Regions from separate parts of the Pseudomonas sp. SB113 genome, predicted to be linked through region 1. Evidence: predicted binding sites of a transcription regulator. Region 1 holds the regulator's gene; each other region holds the start of a gene.
The links. Region 1 encodes FliA, which starts transcription of late flagellar genes. Its sites were predicted from a motif close to CTAAAGTTTNNNNNNNNNNNGCCGNTAA; they were not measured.
Positions count from the first base shown of each region.

Region 2: the regulator FliA is predicted to act here: its motif matches at 1,765-1,792, upstream of AB1462_RS20535 (methyl-accepting chemotaxis protein).
Region 3: the regulator FliA is predicted to act here: its motif matches at 2,934-2,961, upstream of flgM (flagellar biosynthesis anti-sigma factor FlgM).
Region 4: the regulator FliA is predicted to act here: its motif matches at 2,669-2,696, upstream of AB1462_RS20755 (methyl-accepting chemotaxis protein).

Region 1 is NZ_JBFMHW010000007.1:164,106-169,589, forward strand. Features, by position in the region: gene flhF (flagellar biosynthesis protein FlhF) at 1-1,277, shown strand, start outside; gene fleN (flagellar synthesis regulator FleN) at 1,383-2,216, shown strand; gene fliA (RNA polymerase sigma factor FliA) at 2,213-2,953, shown strand; gene AB1462_RS11835 (chemotaxis response regulator CheY) at 3,125-3,499, shown strand; gene AB1462_RS11840 (protein phosphatase CheZ) at 3,518-4,306, shown strand; gene AB1462_RS11845 (chemotaxis protein CheA) at 4,318-5,484, shown strand, end outside.
Region 2 is NZ_JBFMHW010000016.1:49,416-54,899, reverse strand. Features, by position in the region: gene AB1462_RS20535 (methyl-accepting chemotaxis protein) at 154-1,647, opposite strand; gene AB1462_RS20530 (TonB-dependent siderophore receptor) at 1,962-4,124, opposite strand; gene AB1462_RS20525 (Lrp/AsnC family transcriptional regulator) at 4,311-4,802, opposite strand; gene AB1462_RS20520 (histone deacetylase family protein) at 4,924-5,484, shown strand, end outside.
Region 3 is NZ_JBFMHW010000003.1:359,958-365,441, reverse strand. Features, by position in the region: gene cheR (protein-glutamate O-methyltransferase CheR) at 198-1,025, opposite strand; gene AB1462_RS06365 (chemotaxis protein CheV) at 1,068-2,000, opposite strand; gene flgA (flagellar basal body P-ring formation chaperone FlgA) at 2,093-2,857, shown strand; gene flgM (flagellar biosynthesis anti-sigma factor FlgM) at 2,999-3,322, shown strand; gene AB1462_RS06350 (flagella synthesis protein FlgN) at 3,371-3,841, shown strand; gene AB1462_RS06345 (flagellar brake protein) at 3,938-4,687, shown strand; gene AB1462_RS06340 (MFS transporter) at 4,747-5,484, opposite strand, start outside.
Region 4 is NZ_JBFMHW010000016.1:98,548-104,031, reverse strand. Features, by position in the region: gene AB1462_RS20755 (methyl-accepting chemotaxis protein) at 650-2,590, opposite strand; gene AB1462_RS20750 (molybdopterin-dependent oxidoreductase) at 2,741-5,484, opposite strand, start outside.

The DNA.
Region 1 (5,484 bases):
CCATGAAACTGGTCCGCGATGAGCTGGGTGCCGATGCTGCGATTATCGGTAACCGTCGTATTGCCGGCGGTGTCGAGCTGACGGCTGCCCTGGATTACACCCCCTCGGCATTGGCGCCGCGTGTGCCGAACATGGAACTCGAAGACGAACTGCGCAAGACCGCTTCGCGCATCGTCTCGGCCCAGGCCGAACTGAGCATGCGTGGCGACAGCGATGCCACCACCAACCGCCAATTGTTCGCCGGCCTGCCGCTGACCGCCGCCGAACCGCTGGTTGAGCCAACGTTCATCGAACCGCCGCGTCCTGCCGCGCCAGCCCCGGCCGCCGCAGTCGATCAGCGTGTATTCGACTCGATGCGTTTTGAACTCAACGGCCTGCGCGAGCTGCTGGAAGTGCAGCTGGGCTCGCTGGCCTGGACCCAGCTGCAAGGCAGCAAACCGCACCAGGCCAACCTCTGGCGCCGCCTGCAACGCATTGGCCTGTCCGGCCCGCTGTCCCGTGACCTGCTGGCCCTGACCACCGAAATCGAAGAGCCTCGCCAGGCCTGGCGCATGTTGCTGGCCCACCTGGCGCGGATGATCGCCACCCCGGAAATCGAACCCCTGGAAGAGGGCGGTGTGATCGCCATGGTCGGCCCTGCCGGCATGGGCAAGACCACCACCCTCGCCAAGCTGGCGGCGCGCTATGTGCTCAAGTACGGCGCGAATAACATCGCGCTGGTGAGCATGGACAGCTACCGCATCGGCGCCCAGGAACAGCTCAAGACCTTGGGCCGTATCCTCAATGTGCCGGTCACCCACGTCGACCCGGGCCAATCCCTGGCCAACGCGCTCGACCCGTTGCTGCGCAAACGCGTAGTGCTGATCGACACCGCTGGCCTGCAAGCCAGCGATCCGGCATTGCGCATGCAGCTGGAAAGCCTGGCCGGGCGTGGCATCAAGTCGAAAAATTACCTGGTGCTTGCAACCACCAGCCAGAAACAGGTTCTTACCGCTGCGTACCACAGCTACAAGCGTTGCGGTTTGGCCGGTTGCATCCTGACTAAACTGGATGAAACCGCCAGCCTGGGCGAAGTGTTGAGCCTGGCTATCAGCCATGAACTACCGGTTGCCTACCTGACCGACGGGCCGCGGATCCCGGATGATTTGCATCTGCCGCGCCGTCATCAGTTGGTCAGCCGCGCCGTCAGCGTGCAAATGCAAGAAGAGCCTAGCGAGGAAGCGATGGCCGACATGTTCGCCGACCTCTATCACAACCCGGCAAAACGGGTGGGTTGAGGCGTGATGAACACCGTGAAATGTACCTACATCGATGGTCTGCAAGCGATTCACGCGGCCAAGCCATGTAGCCTGCGTCTAAGCAAGACAAGGTAAAGAAATAAAATGGGCAGCATGCATCCCGTACAGGTGATCGCGGTGACCGGCGGCAAAGGTGGCGTCGGGAAAACTAACGTGTCAGTGAATTTGTCCCTGGCCCTGGCAGAGCTTGGCCGTCGCGTCATGCTGCTGGATGCTGACCTGGGGCTGGCGAACGTCGACGTTCTGCTGGGGCTGACGCCCAAACACACGCTTGCCGATGTGATCGAGGGGCGCTGTGAGCTGCGCGACGTGCTGCTCCAGGGCCCTGGCGGGATCCGCATCGTGCCGGCCGCCTCCGGCACCCAGAGCATGGTGCACCTGAGCCCGGCGCAGCATGCCGGCCTGATCCAGGCATTCAGTGACATCGGCGACAACCTCGACGTGCTGGTGATCGACACCGCCGCCGGGATCGGCGAGTCCGTGGTCAGCTTCGTGCGCGCGGCGCAGGAAGTCTTGCTGGTGGTCTGCGATGAACCCACCTCGATCACCGACGCCTACGCCCTGATCAAACTGCTTAACCGTGACTACGGCATGAACCGCTTCCGCGTCTTGGCCAACATGGCCCAGAGCCCGCAGGAAGGTCGCAACCTGTTCGCCAAGTTGACCAAGGTCACGGATCGCTTTCTCGATGTCGCCTTACAATACGTCGGTGCGGTTCCTTACGACGAGTGTGTGCGCAAGGCTGTGCAAAAGCAGCGTGCAGTCTACGAAGCGTTCCCTCGTTCCAAATGCGCATTGGCGTTCAAGGCTATTGCCCAGAAGGTCGATACCTGGCCGTTGCCCGCCAACCCTCGGGGGCATCTGGAGTTTTTCGTCGAGCGATTGGTGCATCAGACGAGTGCGGGACCGGTGCTATGACAGCGAACGGCTATAACGTGTACAAGAAATCTGCCCGTGACAGCCAGGGCGAATTGATCGAGCGCTATGCGCCGCTGGTCAAGCGCATTGCCTATCACCTGTTGGCACGCCTGCCCGCCAGCGTCCAGGTCGAAGACCTGATCCAGGCGGGCATGATCGGCCTGCTCGAAGTGTCGACCAAGTACGACGCGAGCAAGGGCGCGAGCTTCGAGACTTATGCGGGGATCCGCATCCGTGGCGCGATGCTCGACGAGGTGCGCAAGGGTGACTGGGCGCCGCGTTCGGTGCACCGAAATACCCGCATGGTCAGTGACGCAATTCGTGCAATTGAAGCAAAAACCGGTCGCGACGCTAAAGATCACGAAGTTGCGGCCGAACTCCAATTGAGTCTCGACGATTATTACGGGATTTTGAACGATACCTTGGGCAGCCGCCTGTTCAGTTTCGACGACCTGTTGCAGGACGGCGAACACGAAGGGCTGCATGAGGACGGCGCGAGCGCTCATATGGAGCCGTCGCGTGACCTGGAAGATGAGCGTTTCCAGGGGGCGTTGGCGGACGCCATTGCCAACTTGCCGGAGCGCGAGCGGTTGGTGTTGGCGCTGTACTACGACGAAGAGCTGAACCTCAAGGAAATCGGTGAGGTCCTGGGGGTCAGCGAATCGCGTGTCAGCCAGTTGCACAGCCAGTGCGCCGCCCGCTTGCGGGGGCGTTTGGGAGAGTGGCGAGCGCGCTGACAGGCAGTGTGGGGGAGCATTGCAACGCGATACCGCGAAGGTGATAGGCCTTCGCGGGCTCGGGCCGTGGTGCCCCCGGCAGTCCTTTTTGTGTAATGCCTGTTGATTGAAATGGCGCGTCCAGGTGCTGGGCGCGTTTAAGACTGCTTGGAGGTCGAATTGGACAAGAACATGAAAATCCTCATCGTTGATGACTTCTCAACGATGCGGCGGATCATAAAAAACCTGTTGCGTGACCTTGGGTTCACAAACACGGTCGAGGCGGATGACGGCCTTACGGCGATTCCGATCCTCAACAGCGGGAGCATCGACTTTCTGGTAACGGACTGGAACATGCCGGGCATGACCGGTATCGACTTGTTGCGCCACGTGCGTGCCGACGAAAAATTGCGCAGCCTCCCCGTGTTGATGGTGACCGCCGAAGCCAAGCGTGAACAGATCATCGAAGCCGCCCAGGCCGGGGTCAACGGTTACGTAGTCAAACCATTCACTGCACAGGCCTTGAAAGAGAAGATCGAAAAGATCTTCGAACGCATCCACGGCTAATGCCATCGCGGGGGAGCTATGGAGCATAAAGAAACGTCACAGGGCGACTTTGAGTCGACCCTGAAAAAGCATGCTCACCAGTTGGTCGACAGCCTTGAAAAAGGCCATTTCGGCGACGCTGTGCAGTTAATCCATGAGCTTAACCAGACCCGTGACCGCGGCCTGTACCAGGAAGTGGGCAAGCTCACACGCGAGCTGCACAGTGCGATCGTCAATTTCCAGATTGACCCGCACATGCCCCAGGCCGAAGAGATTTCGCAGATCACCGACGCCACCGAACGCCTGTCCTATGTGGTCAGGCTGACCGAGGCGGCGGCCAACCGCACCATGGACCTGGTGGAAAACGCCACGCCTCTGGTTAACGGCATGGCCACGGAAGCCCAGGCCCTGAGCGTTGACTGGGGCCGCTTCATGCGCCGTGAAGTCGGTGCAGAAGAGTTTCGTGAGCTGGCCCGTCGGGTTGAAGGGTTTTTGTCACGCAGCGAGCAGGAAAACCGCACGGTTTCCAGCAACCTCAATGACATTCTGCTCGCCCAGGATTACCAGGACCTGACCGGTCAGGTGATCAAGCGTGTGACCCAGTTGGTCACCGAAGTGGAAAGCAACCTGCTCAAATTGGTACTCATGGCCGGCCAGGTCGACCGTTTTGCCGGCATCGAACATGACCGCGAAGCGATCCTCTCTGAAAAAGATCCACAAAAACATCTCGCCAAGGGTGAAGGTCCGCAGATTCATGCCGATAAACGTGAAGACGTTGTGTCAGGTCAGGATGACGTAGATGACCTGTTATCCAGTTTAGGCTTCTAAGGAGCACCCACATGAGCTTCGGCGCCGATGAAGAGATCCTTCAGGATTTCCTTGTAGAGGCCGGCGAAATTTTAGAGCAACTGTCCGAACAACTGGTCGAGCTGGAAAGCCGCCCGGATGATGCGAACCTGCTCAATGCAATTTTTCGCGGTTTTCATACTGTAAAAGGGGGCGCCGGCTTCCTCCAGCTCCATGAGCTGGTGGAGTGCTGCCACATCGCCGAGAACGTGTTCGACATCCTGCGCAAGGGTGAGCGTCACGTTGATTCGGAGTTGATGGACGTGATTCTCGAAGCACTGGATGCGGTCAACGGCATGTTCAGCGAAGTTCGCGAGCGTGCCCCGATCACCGCAGCCACTCCGGAACTGCTGGCCGCCCTGGCGCGCTACGCAGAGCCGGCCGACACCTCGGCAGCGCCGGTGGTCGAAGCCGCACCGGAACCGGTGGCGGAGCCTGAAGCGGATGTGACGGACAGCGAGTTCGAGCAACTGCTCAGCTCCCTCAGCGCCGTCAAGGCCGAGGCCGAAGCGCCGGCAGCCGTTGCCCCGGCTGCCGCGCCGAGCAGCGAAGACATTACCGACGCTGAGTTCGAGTCTTTGCTCGACCAATTGCACGGCAAAGGCCAGTTCGCGGCTGATGCCGTGGCCCCTGCCGCCGCTGCTGCGGATGCGCCTGCCGCGCCTGCCAGCACCGACATCACTGACGACGAATTCGAAGCGTTGCTCGACCAATTGCATGGCAAGGGCACCTTCGCGGCCGACGCCTTGCCGGCAGTCGCCGCTACAGCCGCAGCACCGGCTGCCGGTGCCAAGCCGGCGGACGATGGGTTGATCTCCGATCACGAATTCGAAGCGCTGCTGGACGATCTGCACGGCAAGGGCAAGTTCACCGAAGTCGCCCCAGCCCCAGCCGCCGCTGCGGCCACGGCGGCACCGGTTGCCGCCAAAGCCGCCGCCGCGCCAGCCGCCAAGCCTGCGCCTGCGCCGGCTGCTGCCCCGGCGCCAGCGCGTGCCGCCGCCGCACCGGTCGCGGAAAAACCGGCCAGTGAAGCCGAAACCACCGTACGGGTCGATACCGCGCGGCTGGACGACATCATGAACATGGTCGGCGAACTGGTACTGGTGCGTAACCGCCTGGTGCGCCTGGGCCTGAGCAGCGGCGATGAAGCCATGCAGAAG
Region 2 (5,484 bases), on a different contig from region 1:
CTGATCCCGTCAGCTCGTTCAAGGTCCACCACCGAGCGCGCGACCTTGAGTGGCGATGGGTCGCTCGCAACGATTCGGTCACTGTCCGCGGTTGGCCGATAGCAACCCTTCAAAAATAACGGACTTTCACCGAAAGCAGCCCCTCCATCCCCCTCACTGATGAAACCTTCTCCCCAACGCATCCAACCGCACCGCAATCGGCGGCAACTGCTCGCTGCTCCTGGCCAACATCTCCACATCCTCTGCCGTGCTCTGCGCAATGCTCTGCACCGACTGCAAGCGTCCGACAATCTCCAGGTTCGCTGAAGTCTGTTCCCGCGTGGTGATCACAATCCGCCCATTCAGCGCATCGATCTGGCTGATGTCATTGCCCACCGCCCGTAGCATTTCCACCGCGAGTTGGCTGTCTTCCACGCAGCGTTCCACGCCCTGGCGGCTGTCGTGCATGGCTTCCACGGCCTGGCGGCTGCCTTGCTGCAGGCCCTCGATGATGGTTTTGATTTCCTGGGTGGAGACGGCGGTGCGTTGCGCCAGGCTGCGTACTTCGTCGGCGACGACGGCGAAGCCGCGGCCTTGTTCGCCGGCGCGGGCGGCTTCGATGGCGGCGTTGAGGGCGAGGAGGTTGGTCTGGTTGGCGATGCTGCTGATGACTTCCAGTACCGAGCCGATTTGTTCGGCCTTAACGGCCAGGCCTTGGACGGTGTGGTTGGTGCCTTCCAGGCGGGTGGCCAGTTGGGTGATTTCGTGTTGGGCGCGGCCGACGCTTTCCTGGCCGCGCAGGATTTGTTGGCTGGCGACGCCCGCGTGTTCAACCGCTTCTTCGACGTGCACCGTAATGTGGCCCATGGCGTCTTCCATGCGCTGCATGGAGTCGGTCATTTGCGCGATTTCGACTAGTTGGTGGCGCGCGCCTTTTTCCAGGGTGCCGCTGGCGTGGGCCAGTTCCTGGCCGAGTTGGCCGAGGCCGTGGGAGTCGCGGGCGACGCCGTCGATAAGGTGGGTGATCTGTTGCAGGAAATGGTCGAAGCGCTTGGCGAGGGATACGTGCACCTTGCCTTCGCCTTTGGCGCTATCCACGGTGAATTGGGTGGTGACGGCGAGCATTTTTTCCAGCATTTCCTCGCTCTCCACCGCTTCGGCCTGGCTGTTTACCGCGAGGTAGAGCAGGGCGATGGTTTCCATCACCACGTAGAAGGCGTGGACGAACACCATGGTCCAACCGCCGTGATGCGCCATCACAAACACCGGGAAGCCTTGATGCTGCAATGCATGGAACACCACGTGGTGTACTGCAATCGTCAGTGCGGCCACCAGGATCGGCAGCCAGTCTCGATAGAACGTCAGTACCGCCAGCAGCGCGAAAATCCCGAAGTGCGCTTCGATCACGCCCTGGGCCTGGTTGATGTGCAGCGCCGCCATGACCATCAAGCCTGCGCCCAGTGCGCAACGCATCACCCGAGTGCCGCCGATGACGCGGTAGAGCGCGGTGAGCACGGCGCTTGTGCCTGCCCCCACGACAATCGCCTGGATCAGGGTGTCGTGCCAGAACGCCAGGCCGACGGAGAACAGGAACATCAGCCATATCAACGCCAGCATGATGCGGTCGGCCTTGCGGTAGTGCTCCAGGAAACGTGCGCGTGCGGGCATTCACTCTTACTCCATGTGGTCTGGCAAGGATCAAAGCATGCGGCGTGCCACTACGGCCCGCTGGTACAGAGCAAAGCAGGTATCAGGCACTTTGCAGGTGCAGGGAAACCAAAAAGCTTATCGGCATGGGGGGAGGGGACTTTAAGTGCGAACGCGTTCAGAGGGGGCAGACGACATTCCTGGTGGCAAGCGGGGGGGGAATGTGGGAGGGGGCTTGCTCCCGATAGCGGTAGCACAGTCACAGCATCATTGACTGACCCAACGCTATCGGGAGCAAGCCCCTCCCACATTAGGACCCCCGTTCGCCAGGTGGATCAGAAGCTGTACTTGGCAGTCAGCATCATATTGCGTGGAGTGCCGTAGGCGTCGCCACCGTAGCTCGCGGAGTTGGCGATGGTGGAGTAATAGCGGCGGTCGAAGATGTTGTTGGCGTTGAGCTGCAGGTCCAGGTGGTCGTTGACCTTGTAGCCGGCCATCAGGTCGGTGACGGCGTAGGCGCCCTGCTGTAGGCGATAGGTGCTGCCATCAGTCAGTTTGACGTCGTTGTACATGCGGCTCTGCCAGGAGATGTTGCCACCCACGCGCAGTTTCTCCAGCGGGCCCTGGAAGTTGTAGCGGGTGGTCAGCTTGAACAGGTGCTCCGGGGTGTCGGTGTCGTACTGCTTGTTGACCTTCTGCGGGTTGGCGTCGTCCTTGATGGTGTGGGTGCGGGCGTAGGTGTAGCCACCGCCGACCTGCCAGTTTTCGGTCAGCGCGCCTTGCAGTTCGAAGTCGATACCTTGGCTGCGAATCTCGCCGGAGGCTTCATAGCACTCGGTCTGCGGGCAGTTTTGCACGGTCACTTGCGTGGCGCGGTTTTCCTGGTCGACACGGAACAGCGCCACGCTCGCATTCAGCGCGCCACCCAGGTATTCGCCCTTGATGCCGACCTCGTAGTTCTTGCCGACAATCGGTTTGACCGGGGTACCGGACGTGTCCTTGGAACTCTGCGGCGTGAAGATGTCGCTGTAGCTGACATAGACCGAGTGCTGGTCGTCCAGCTCGTAGATCAGCCCCGCGTAGCGCGTGAGGTTGCGGGTGACCTTGTAGTCGCCGGTGTTGTCGCCATGGGCATCGTAGTCATACCAGTCCAGGCGTGCGCCGAGGATCAGTTTCAGCGGGTCGGCCAGGCTCAGGCGCGAAGTCAGGTAGAAACCATCCTGGGTGGTGACTTCGCGGGTATCGGAGGTGTGGACGAAGTCCGGTTTGCCCGCAGTGAGCGGCCAGTTCATGTTGTAGGGGCTGTAGTCGTGGGTGGTCATGTCGTAGATGCGTCGGCTGGCGCCCACCACCAGTTCATGGGTGCGCCCGAACGCCTGGAACGGGCCGCTGGCAAAGGCGTCGACGCCGGCCTGGTTTTCGTCGTAGGCGGCCTGGTAGACAGTGCGCGCCAGGGTGTTGTTGACCCAGCGCGACTGGTAGGAGCCGGAGAACAACGCGTTCTGTTCGGCGTAGTTGGCGTTGACCTGAAGCTTCCAGTCATTGGCCAGGCGCTGGCGCAGTTCGGCGAAGACCGTGTTGATTTCCTGGTCTTTGTTCTCCCAGTCGGTGCCGGGGTTGTAGGAGCGCGGTAGGTCCAGGTGATGGCCGTCCTGGCCGATCATTGACGAGCCCCAGAAGTAGTTGGTCTTGTCCTTCTGGTTCGAGAAGCCGAGGGTCAGGCTGGTGTCTTCGCTCAGGTCGGCTTCGGTGACGGCGTAGAACAGGCCGTGATAGTCCTCGGCGTGGTCGATGAAGCTGTTGGCGTCACGGTAGGAGGTGACCACTCGACCGCGCCAGGTGCCGCTGTCGTTGAGCGGGCTGGAGGCGTCGAGTTCGCCACGGTAGTCATCCCAGCTGCCGGCAGCGCCGGTGAGGGTGACTTTTTGCTCGTCCAGCGGCCGTTTGCGGATCAGGTTGATGGCCGCCGAAGGATTACCCGCACCGGTCACCAGGCCGGTAGCGCCGCGCACCACCTCGACACGGTCGAACATCGCCAGGTTCGGCTGGGCGCCGACCGAAACCCCGTTATAGCCGCTGGGGATGCCGTCATACATCAGGTTGTCGATGTCGAAGCCGCGCGCGGTGTAGGACTGCCGGCCAGGTCCGCTGGAGTAATTAAGGAACAGCCCCGGCGTGGCGTTGACCACGTCGTTGATGCTGGTCATCGCCTGGTCATCCATGCGCTGACGGGTAATGACGGTGACCGCCTGCGGGGTTTCACGCAGGGTGAGGGGCAGTTTGGTCGCGGTCTTCATTGCGCCGGTGGTGTAGGACTGTGTGCCCTCGGTGGTTTCGCCCAACTGCTGCTCGCCGGAGATCTGGGTAGCACCCAGTTCCAGGGTGGTTGTCGGCGTCTGCGCGTCGGCAGCGAAGGCCGCGTGCGAGGTGGCGAGACAGACCGCCAACGCGATCAGACTGGGTGTAAAACCTTTACCGCTGTGTTGTTGCACAGACATGGAACGGACTCTCCCTTAAGTACCGTCCTTGGCGAATAATAAATCTGTTGATAATTATTCGCATTAGTTTGGCAGATTAAACCCACAGGAAAAAGCCTTTGGGGATAATTAGTTAACGAATTTTTCACATCTTGAGGGCAGGCTTTTAGCCATCACCTGCCGTGCGCCATTTCTTCTTTAGCGCGCTCAATCGCGTTTTGGAATCGCCACCCGACTCGTCGCCTTCACCTCCCGCAACGCCAGGCTCGACTGGATCGAGGCAATCCCCAACTGCCGCCGCAGCACGCTCTCGACAAACTCGCTGTAGCTGTCCAGGTCCTCTGCCAATACCTGCAACAGATAGTCGGCATCGCCGGTGATCTTGTGGCACGACAGCACCTGAGGCAGCTCTTTGACCACCGCTTCAAACGCATCCGGCGCATGGTCGGTGTGGATCGCAAAACGCACATGCACAAACGCCATGATGTCCAGGCCCAGCAGCTTGCGATCGAGGTTGGCCTGGTAGTCCTTGATCACGCCTTCTTCTTCCAGGCGTTTGCGCCGACGCCAGCAGGGGGTGAGGCTCAGGGACAGACGCTCGCTCAGTTGGGCGTTGGAAATACTCGCGTCTTCCTGCAGCAGGGCGAGGATGGCGAGATCGGTGTCGTCAAGAACGACCTGCTTGGTTTTATTTTTCATATTTGGCTATCACCGGGGTAAAAACACCCGATAAAGCTATCAGTGCCAGAAGTAAAAGCAAAGAAAGCCCGGCGCTGCCAGAACAAAATAGACCCTGTCTTTTACTGGCGGATGTATCCAAATGCTGACTGTTTTTAGTGATGACCACCGTTTGCACCACGGCACCGAACTCAAGGATGGCGTGCTCAAACCCTCATTCGAACAACCCAGCCGCGCCGACACCGTGCGTGACCGCGTCCGGCACGTTGGGCTGGGCGATATTATCGTGCCGCGCAGCTTTGATCGTGCCTGCTACGTCAACGCCCACAGCGAACGCTACGTCAGCTTCCTCGAAACCGCCTGGGGCGAATGGACCGCCATCGGCCGCAGCCATGACGCGCTGCCGCTGGTATGGCCGGTACGCGACCTGGCCAATCAGCAGGTGCCGGACTTCATCGACGGCAAACTGGGTTTCTTTGCCATGGACGCCGGCTCGCCGATCACCGCCACCACCTGGCAGGCGGTCAAGACCAGCGCGGATATTGCGCTCACCGGCCTGGCGCTGATCGACGAAGGCCACAACAGCGCTTTCGCCCTATGCCGCCCACCGGGGCACCATGCGGCCCGCGAATACATGGGCGGTTATTGCTACCTCAACAATGCCGCGATTGCCGCGCAGCAGGCCATCACCCAAGGCGCCAGG
Region 3 (5,484 bases), on a different contig from region 1:
CAGAAAAGCGGCAACGGGTTTCCGCGTGGCGCCAGTAAAGCGGCAATGGGGAGTTGCCGCTTTCATCAACTTTGCCGCAGAAACAAATGTGGGAGGGGGCTTGCCCCCGATAGCGGAGTATCAGTGATAGACACATCAACTGAACCACCGCTATCGGGGGCAAGCCCCCTCCCACATTCTTGACCGCGTCCGCTTTATTACTTGGCCTGGTAGATGATCCCCGGACTGCACTGCACCATCTGGAAATGATCCGGCAGGCCATTGAGCGCCTCGGATGCACCGAGGAACAGGTAGCCGCCACGCTTGAGGGTGCCGTGGATGCGCAACAGGATGTCCTTCTTCACTTCGGCCGAGAAGTAGATCAGCACATTGCGGCAAAACACCATGTCGAACTTGCCCAGGCTGGCGTAGCTGTCGAGCAGGTTGAACGAGCGAAACTCCACGCGACTCTTGATCGGCGCCTTGACCGCCCAACGCCCTGCCCCTTTCGGGTCGAAGTAACGTTGCAGGCGTTCCTGGGACAAACCACGGCCCAGGGCCAGGCTGTCGTACTCGCCGGTCTTGCAGTTGGTGAGCATGGTGCCGGACAGGTCGGTGGCGACGATCTGCGCCCCGGCTTTAAGCTGGCCCATGTTGGTCCGTTCGAACTCATCGATGGACATCGAAATCGAGTACGGTTCCTGACCCGAGGAGCAGGCGGCCGACCAGATACGCAGGCGCTGGCCCGGGCTGGCCTTGATGGCCTCCGGCAGCACTTTGCTCTTGAGCACTTCAAAGGGGTAGGTATCGCGAAACCACAGGGTTTCGTTGGTGGTCATGGCATCGACCACCATCTCCTTAAGGCCACTGCGCGGCTGCCCCTGGATCCGTTGAACCAACTCGCCCAGGGACTTGATGCCCTGCTGCTCCATCAGTTTGTTAAGACGGCTGGATACCAGGTATTGCTTGTTTTCACCGAGCAATATGCCACAGGCTTTTTCCAGGAAGACCCGGAACTGTTCAAAATCCAAATTACCCGTAGACACTGATACCGCCTCTAAAATCGTATGACCGCCAGGGGAAAAACCCTAGCTGTGATCTGCTGCCTTGATCCGGTCGACTACCCGGGATGCCAGGTCATCAGGGCGGAATTTGGCAAGGAAGTCATCGGCACCGACCTTCTTGACCATCGCCTGATTGAATACGCCCGACAACGAAGTATGCAGGATGATATGCAATTTTTGCATGCGTGGATCGCTGCGTATCTCAGCAGTGAGGGTATAGCCGTCCATTTCCGGCATCTCGATGTCGGAGATCATCATCAAGAATTCTTCTTCCGGCTTCTTGCCTTCCTCCACCAGCTTGCGCAGGTAATCCAGGGCCTGGCGACCATCATTGAGCGCCACAACCTCCACGCCGACGGTTTGCAGGCAGCGTGTCACCTGTTTACGCGCCACCGAGGAGTCATCCACCGTGAGCACTCGCAGCGAGACCGCCTTGTGCGCCGTTTCGGCGTCTACCACACCCACGGAAATCGATTCCGAGGTGGGTGCGACTTCGGCGAGGATCTTCTCCACGTCGATGATTTCCACCAACTGGTTATCGACCCGCGTCACCGCCGTGAGGTAGTGATCGCGCCCGGTGCCCTTGGGCGGCGGATGGATCTCTTCCCAGTTCATGTTGACGATACGTTCCACCGAGCGCACCAGGAAACCCTGGGTCTTGGTGTTGTACTCGGTAATAATCACGAACGGATTCTCGCGATCCTGCAGGCCAGCCGAACCGGTGGCCAGGGCCAGGTCAAGAATCGGGATGGTCGCGCCACGGATATTGGCGACGCCGCACACCACCGGGCTGGACTTGGGCATGATCGTCAGCTTCGGGCATTGCAACACTTCCCGCACTTTGAACACGTTAATGCCATACAGCTGCTTGCCATCCAGGCGAAAAAGCAGCAACTCCAGGCGATTCTGCCCTACCAGCTGTGTGCGCTGGTTTACTGAATCCATTACTCCTGCCATGCCATGACTCCTACGCTAAAACCTTTGGCTATACCTACAAGGGCGACGCGCACCCAACACTAAACGGCACGAGCTTTGCTATTTGTTGAATTATGGACATTAAAACGACAGTTTCCCGACGCCTTCACCTGACACGGTTTTGCAGATTGCTCTGCGTACCGCTGGCACTGCTCGCCTTCAGCCTGGGCGCCACGGCCCGTGCCGAGAACGTCACCTTGCCTGATCTACTTATCGGCGTCACTCAGGGCTTTCTTGAGTTCACTGTAGAAGATTATCTGGCGACCACACAGACGCCGGGGCGTTATGAAATCCAGGTCAACCAGTTGGACCCACGCCTGCGCATGCCGATGTGTGACAAGGAATTGACAGCCACCCTGGAAAGCCCCGCCCAACCGATCGGGCGCGTGACGGTCAAGGTACGCTGCGAAGGCGCCTCGCCCTGGACCGTGTTCGTGCCGGCCCAGGTCAAATTGTTCCGTGAAGTGGTGGTGGTTGCTCGCCCGCTGAAACGCACGGGCATCATCGGTTTTGAGGACGTTGTACTGCGTGAACGCGATATCAGCCAGATCAACCAGGGCTACCTGACATCCCTGGACCAGGCGATCGGACAGAAATTGACCCGACCAGTGGTCACCGATCAGGTCATTACCCTAGTGCATCTGGAACAGGCCGAGGTCATTCGCAAGGGCGATCAGGTGGTGATCTCCGCCAGCAGCGGCGGTTTAAACGTGAAAATGCCGGGCGAAGCATTGTCCAACGGCGGCATGAGCGAACAGATTCGGGTCAAGAACCTCAACTCCAACCGCGTGATCAAGGCGCGGGTGACAGCCCCAGGGCAAGTCGAGGTCGCGTTATAGATTACTGGTACAGGACGCTGGGTTTTCCTACACTGTGCACGAGAAGCGCCGTGCGGAGATTTATTGTCATTCGCGCCTAAAGTTTGTCAGGGTATGGCCGAAAACATGGCAAGCGTCCAAATACCCAGAGGTTTTTTTATCATGGTCATCGATTTCAGCCGTTTGAATAACACCCCGACGACGTCAGGCACTACGCGCACCACCGGCACCAAGGACAGCGTAGAAGCCAAGGCCCCGGCGCTGCCCGCCAAGGCAGAACAGGCCAATGCCAGCCAAAGCGGGGAATCCGTACACCTGAGCAATGAGGCTCAACAGTTGCAGAAGGTCACTGACTCGCTGCGCGATCAACCGGTAGTCAATAAAGCCCGCGTGGCCGAATTGAAGCAGGCGATCGCCGATGGCAGCTATAAAGTCGACAGCAACCGTGTAGCCAGCAAGCTGCTTAACTTCGAAGCCGAGCGCTAGGCAAAGGCCTGCGCAGGGCTTTTGGACGCTTAAAACCCAAGGCCAGCCATGCATCACGACGAACATTTGCTTCAACTGATCATTGATGATCTAGCGCCGACGCAACAGTTGCTCGAGCTGCTCAAAGAAGAATCCCTGGCCCTCTATGGCCGGGACATGCCGCTGCTGGAAGAAATTCTGGCGCGCAAACAGTCGTTGATCGTCCTGCTGGAACAGCACGGCAAAAAACGCAGCCAGATCCTCATCAGCCTCGGCCTGCCGGCAGACCACGACGGCCTGGCGCAGTTGGCCAGTCACTCCTCGGTCGGCGATCAACTCTTGGCCCAGAGCAAAGAGCTCAACCAGTTGCTCGCCCAGTGCCAGGAAGCCAACCTGCTTAATGGTCAGTCGATCCAGCTTCAGCAAGCTACGACCGCCAACCAGTTGCGTATACTCCACGGCGGAGAGCCTCCGGCACTCTATAACGCCCAGGGCTCCACCTCGCGCCTGGTCAAGCCAAGCACCCGCAGCCAAGCCTGACACCGGTTTACAGCGCGCCCTATCCAAGGCCCGTCACATGCTGGCAAAATGCCGGCTCTTGCGTGTAGTCGTATTTTGTCTGGAGATGGAAGAACCGTGTTCAACGCCCTTAATGCGGAAGATGCTCCGCAGCCACCCAAGGTCCTCACCACGCCTCTGGAAATCGCCGGCACCTTGCGGATGCTGCAAGACAGCCATGACCCGCTGATCATCACCTTCCACGAACGCAGCCAGCGCTTCCAAAGCTATCTGGTGGACGTCAACCGCGACAGCAACATGCTGGCGCTGGACGAAATGATCCCCCGTGACGGCGAGCGTTACCTCGAAAACGGCGAACCCTTTCGCATCGAAGGCTTCCATGATGGCGTACGCGTCGCCTGGGAAAGCAACGGCACCCTGAGCATCAGCGAAAAAGGCGGCCACCGTATCTACACCGGCAGCCTGCCGGACGAGGTGGTCTACCATCAGCGTCGCAACGCCTTCCGCGCCGCACTGAAGCTGGCGCAACTGGTGAATATCGAGCTGGGCGGCGAGAAACTACAGGCGCCGGTCAACGGCAAACTGCTGGATATTTCCGCCACCGGTTGCAAATTGCGTTTTGAAGGCGATATTTCCGAGCGCCTGCAACTGGGCCAGGTCTACGACCGCTTTGTCGCAGCCCTGTCGTTTGGCAGCATGACCACCGCTGTCGAACTGCGATACCTGCACTTCGAAGAAAGGATCAACACGACCTTTGCCGGTGTGCGCTTCCACAACATGAGTGGTTTGGTGCAACGTCAGGTCGAGCGCTTTGTGTACCAACTGCAGCGTGAAGCCCGACGGTTCGACAAAGACGACGATTTTTAATCCTTAACGATCGCAGCAAAAAAACGGGCAGACCCTTTGGGATCTGCCCGTTTTTGCTTTCAGGGCCGCGCCCTGCTCAAGTCGTGGGGATGTTCCTCCGGCCCCAGGGGCTCGGGTGGCCCTTCGAAGGCGGGCTCATCCACCGGTGGCGCGGGATCGACCTGCGGCTCGGGATCGGGGGCAGTTTGCATCTGCTCCTGCACCACCTGCTCATCGACCCGCGGGTCCAGCGCAGCCACCAGCGGCGAACTCGACATACTGTCGGGCATTGCCACATGATGCAGAGGGGCATCTTCCACCTGGTGCAGGTTGGTCACCGCCTTAGGCCGGATTCGCCACACCAGGATCAGCGCGCACAGGCTGAAAAATGCGTACAGCATCTGGCTGCCGAACAGCTTCATCACCACACCCGCCAGCAACGGCCCGACACTGGCGCCGATACCGTAGGTCACCAACAGCATGGCCGTCAGCGATACCCGACGATCCCCTTCCACATGGTCGTTGGAAAACGCCACGGCCAATGGGTACAGGCAAAACTGTACGAGGGAACACAGGAAGCCCGCGACAAACAGCACTTCCAGCGGCACCTGGGTCATGATTGCCAGCGGCAGTGCAGCCACCGCCAGGCACAAGGCGAAACAGCGGATCAGCAGCGCGCGATCATAACGATCCGATAACCAGCCTAACGGCCACTGCACCAGCAACCCGGCAAAAATGCAGCTACCCATGAACAGACCCACCTGTTCGGTGCTCAACCCTTGCTGGGAGGCATAAAGCGGCGCCAGACCGTAGAACGA
Region 4 (5,484 bases), on a different contig from region 1:
CCCGAACGAAGGCCAGCGTGTTTAACGGGGCGCCTAGGATCAAGATCAAAAGCCAGAGCAAAAGCAGGCTGAGGCCTACCTGCTGGATGGAGATCCAAATGTGGGAGGGGCGGTGCGACGATTCGACTTGCCCCCGATAGCGCCGGGTCAGTTAAAAAATAAGGGACTGACACTCCCTCATCGGGGCATAGGTATCTACACATCTTGAGCCGAGCCCCCTGCGTAGATACCGTCTTATCCAGCACCGCGTAAAACCCCGTAGCAGCTGCCGAGCCCCGGCGAGGCTGCGTTGGCCGCGACTCGAGCTTGAATCGGCAGCGCGCCTGACGCAGCCTCGCTTGCGCTCGGCAGTTGCTACGGGAGGAGGCCTTGATGGGGTTGGCATTCGTAGCAGCTGCCGAGCCCCGGCGAGGCTGCGTCGGCCGCGACTCGAGCTTGAATCGGCAGCGCGCCTGACGCAGCCTCGCTTGCGCTCGGCAGCTGCTACGGGGGTAGGCCTTGATGGGGTTGGCATTCGTAGCAGCTGCCGAGCCCCGGCGAGGCTGCGTTGGCCGCGACTCGGGCTTGAATCGGCAGCGCGCCTGACGCAGCCTCGCTTGCGCTCGGCAGCTGCTACGGGGGGAGTCGGATGATCAGATGGCGACAATCATCAGGACTTGAAACGCCCCACCAGGCCATTCAACTCATCCGACAGATTCGACAAGCGCCCCGAGTCGTCCTGCGCCGAGTTGGCCAGGCTTTCCACCAGTCGCGCTTCGTCGTAGATCTGCTGGATATGCCGGTTGATCTCTTCGGCCACGCTGTGTTGTTCCTCGGCGGCAGCGGAGATTTGCAGGTTCTGGTCGCGGATTTCGTTGACCGACAACTGGATGCCTTCAAAGCTGTCGCGCGCGCTTTCGATGGACGACACGCTGGCTCGTGACAGGTCCAGGCAACTGCCCATTTTTTGCGTGACTTCCTGGGTCTTGTTTTCCAGGGTGCCGAGCAGGTGCTCGATCTCGCCGGTGGAGTCGGAGGTGCGCTTGGCCAGCGCGCGCACTTCGTCGGCGACCACGGCAAAACCACGGCCCTGGTCACCGGCACGGGCGGCCTCGATGGCGGCGTTGAGCGCCAGCAGGTTGGTCTGTTCGGCAATCGCGCGGATGGTGCCGATGATCTGGTTGATGCTGCGGCTGCCGGCTTCGAGTTCGACCATGGCGTCGGACGACTCGGTCAAGCGGCGGCCCAGGCGGTTGACGTTATCGGTGGTGACTTCGATCTGTTGCTTGCCCTCGGCCACACGGCGATGGCCGTTCTCCGCCGACTCTGCCGCACTGCTGCAGGAGCGCGCGACCTCGTTGGCGGTGGCGACCATTTCGTTGAAGGCGGTGGACACCAGTTCCACCGCCTCGCGCTGGCGCCCGGCGGCTTCGTTCATGTTGTGCGCCACTTCGCTGTTGACCTTGGAGGCGTTATGCAAATTGGCCGAAGCCGCGCCGATGTGCTGGATCAGTTGGCGAATGGCGGCGAGGAATTTGTTGAACCAGCCGGCCAGTTCAGCTGTTTCATCCTTGCCCTGCACCTGCAGGGCGTGGCGCAGGTCGCCTTCACCTTCGGCAATCGACTGCAAACCGCTGCTGACCTGGCCGATGGGCTTGACGATCACTTTGGAAAACGCCGCCGCGAGCACGCCGAAGATCAGCACCAGCACGCCGACGATGACAGCGGTGAGGTAGGTCATGCGCATGGCTTCGGCCATGACTTCGCGGTGTTCGATCAGGCCGATATAGCGCCAGCCCAGGCCGGGGGAGGTCCACACGTTAGCCATGTAGCGCACGCCGTTGATTTCCACCTCGGTAGAACCTTGGGAGGTTTCGGCCAGGTGTGCATAGGCGGCCCCCAGGTCCTTGAGCGGCTTGAAGCTGTGGGCGGCATCGCGTGGGTCGACCAGCACCACGCCGTCTTCGATCAGCATCACGTAGCCGCTTTCGCCGAGCTTGATGCTCTTGACCAGTTCGGTGAGGTTCTTCAGCGACACGCTGACCACGAACACGCCCTTGGCTTTGCCGGCGTTATCCAGCAAGGCGCGCGCGGTTCCCACCAGCGCCACGTCGTCTTTGTCGTAATAGTAAGCCGGCGTGCGCACGGTCTTGCCGGGGCTGGCCATGGCGGCCTTGTACCACGGGCGGGCGCGTGGGTCGTACTTGGCCAGTTGCGGGTCATCCGGCCATTTGACGTAGGTGCCGTCTTCCAGGCCGACGGACAGGATGGCCGCTGCCGGGTGCGTGGCGCCAAAGCGCGCAAAGCGCTCGATGACCGCTTGTGCCGCCGCCGGCATTGGCTGGCTGGCCGCGTCGGCGGGCTGGTAGTTCTTCAGCGTTTCCACGGAGGTGTATACAGGATCCGTGGCCATTTGATCGACGTTCTGCAGCGTGCCGTCGAAGAACTGGCGGATATTGCCATCGATCTGGCGGATTTCCCGGGTGCTGCCATCGATAAACTGGTCAACGGCCTGGGTCCGTGTGTTCATCACGGAGATGACCGCCACCAGGCTTACCGGGATAAACGCGACCGAGACAAAAGCCAGCACCAGCTTATTTTTTATTTTCATCGAGACGACCATCAGCGTAGGGGGCGGTCAAATCGTCTCGTTCCGGAAAAAGAGCGCGGCGATTTGCTATCACCGCTGTTTCGGCCCAGCGCCGGTGAAACTTTAGGGTTTTTTGTACACAATACAAAGTGCTTATTGTTCTGTATCCAATCAGTAGACATCACGCAGATAGCGCTTCTGTTCGCTCAATTGGCGCCAGTACTCCACGGCGCCCTCAACGCCAAGCCCGCCGTGGGTTTGCGCGACTTGGCGCAGGGCCTGGTCGACGTCCTTGGCCATATGGCTGGCATCCCCGCAGATGTACAACTGCGCGCCGTCCTGCAACCAGCGCCACAGCTCGGCGCCGTGTTCGTGGATGCGGTCCTGCACGTAGACCTTCTGCGCCTGGTCGCGAGAGAACGCCAGGCTCAGGTGAGTGAGCAAGCCGTCGTGCTGCATGCCTTGCAGTTCGTCCTGGTAGTAAAAGTCGCTGGCCGCGTGTTGCTCGCCAAAGAACAGCCAGTTGCGGCCCTGATGCCCCTGGGCCCGACGTTCCTGCAAAAACGCGCGGAACGGCGCCACACCGGTGCCGGGGCCGATCATGATCATCGGCACGTCGCCGTCGGCAGGTGTGCGGAAGTGCTTGGACGGCTGCACGAACAACGGCACCTCGCTGTCTGCGGCGCGGTCGGCGAGGAAGGTCGACGACACGCCCTTGCGCTTGCCATAACGCACGGCGGCCACGGTGAGGTGCACTTGCTGCGGGTAGGCTTTGGCGCTTGAGGCGATTGAGTACAAGCGTGGTTGCAGGCGCTTGAGGGTGCCGAGCAGTTCGTCCGCCGAACAATCGATGGGGTACTCGTGCAGCACGTCCACCAGTTGCCGGCCCCACAGCCAGTCTTGCAGTTCGGCCTTGTGCTCAGGGCCCAGCAGGTGTTTAAGGCCTGGGTTGGCGGTGCGCTCGGCAATAAAGGCCAGGGTGTCGCTGCTGGGGCGGGCGATTTCGAAACGCTGGGTCAGTGCCTGGTGCAGCGGTACATCGCCGAAGGTGTCGATGTTTACGCAGGCCGTGGCATCCAGGCGCGTCAGGTCGAGCAGTTCGCTGACCAGTTCCGGGCAGTTGCGCGGCATGACCCCCAGGGCATCACCGGCTTCATAGCTCAGCCCGGAGTCGGTCAGGTCCAGGGCGAACTGGCGGGTTTCCTTGTGGGGGCTCCGCGGATTCAGGTGCCGGTTGAGCAGCAGCCGTGAGCCATGCAGCTTGGTTTTGCCCGCCGGGGTGGCGGGTGGGGCGAGCGTTGCGGGCTTGGCCGGGTTGAGGGTGTGTTGCAGCTGTGCCAGCCAGGCGTAGGCGCGTTCTTCGAATTCGGTGTCGCAGTCCACGCGCTCCAGCAGGCGGGTTGCGCCCAACTCCAGCAGGCGCTGGTCAAGGCGTTTGCCGTGCTTGCAGAACTGGTCGTAATTCGGATCGCCCAGGGCCAGTACCGCAAAGCGCAGCGACTCCAGGCGGATCTCGGCGGTACTCAGGCTGTGCCAGAAGCCTTCGCCGTTGTCCGGTGGGTCGCCGTCGCCGAAGGTGCTGCTGATCAGCGCCAGGTTTTGCGTGCTTGCCAGCTTGCTGGCGGGAAAATCCGCCATCGCACTGAGCTCGACGCTGATGCCGGCGTCGCGCAGGCGCTTGGCGAACCGTTCGGCGAGGGCTTCGGCGTTACCGGTCTGCGAGGCCCATAACAGGGTGACGGCCGGGGCGGGCGGTAACGCTGAGGTGCTGGTGTCGGTGCGGCTGAACAGCCCGCCGAGCAAACCGTCCAGCCACAGGCGGGAATCCTTGGCCAGCGGCGCATCGATTGGCATCACCGGTACACCGGCTGCCTGGCGCCCGGCGTCGGAGCGCAGGCCGCTGAGGAAACCCGCGAGGTAAGTGCGTTCGCTGTCGCTCAATGACGGGGCCGGCACGTTGCGGATGCCGGCAATATCGGCGAAGGCGTCAAGGCGCGACATGGCGAGGTCCTCTGCTAAGGGGGAAAAATCATTCGTGGCCGGTCTATCGAGAAACTGGTGATTGATCAACTCGACCCGGGCCAGGGCAACGGCACAGAACTTGAACTCGGGTTGCAGGGAAATCGGATCGACCGCGTCGTTGGTCACCGCGTTGATCGCGAGGTTTTCGCCAAACACATCGTTCCAGTGGAAGGGCGCAAAACAGTTGCCCGGGCGCACGCGGTCGGTGACCACCGCAGGCAGTACGGCCCGCCCGCGCTGGGAGCGCACCTCCACGCGGTCGTTGTCCTTGATGCCCAGGCTGGCGGCGTCTTCGGGGTGCAGTTCGACGAAGGGGCCGGGGTTGAGTTTGTTCAGCGTGGCGACCTTGCCGGTCTTGGTCAGGGTGTGCCACTGGTGCTGCAAACGGCCGGTGTTGAGCACGAAGGGGAAGGCTGCGTCGGGCATCTCCGCCGGCGGCATATGCGGGCGCGCAAGGAACTGGCCCTTGCCGGTTTCGGTGGCGAATCTGAGCGTGCCTGTATTCAGGTAACGGATCGGGTTGCGGTCCGCGCCAGCCTCCGAAGAGCAGGGCCATTGCAGCGGTTGTTCGCGCAGCCGTGCATGGCTGGCGCCGCGAATGTCGTAGCCGGTCTTGGGGTTCCAGGCGCGCTTGATCTCGTCGAAGACCTCGGCGGCGCTGGCATAGGTGAAGGCGTCGGCAAAGCCCATCTCGCACGCGACCCTGGCGATGATTTGCCAGTCGGGCAAGGTCTGGCCCGGAGGTTCGACGGCTTTTTGCATCAAGGTCAGGTTGCGCTCGGAGTTGATCATCACCCCTTCGGCCTCGGCCCACAGCGCGCCGGGCAGCAGGATGTCGGCGTAGCGGTTGGTCTCGGTGTCGAGGAAGGCGTCCTGGGTGATCACCAGTTCGG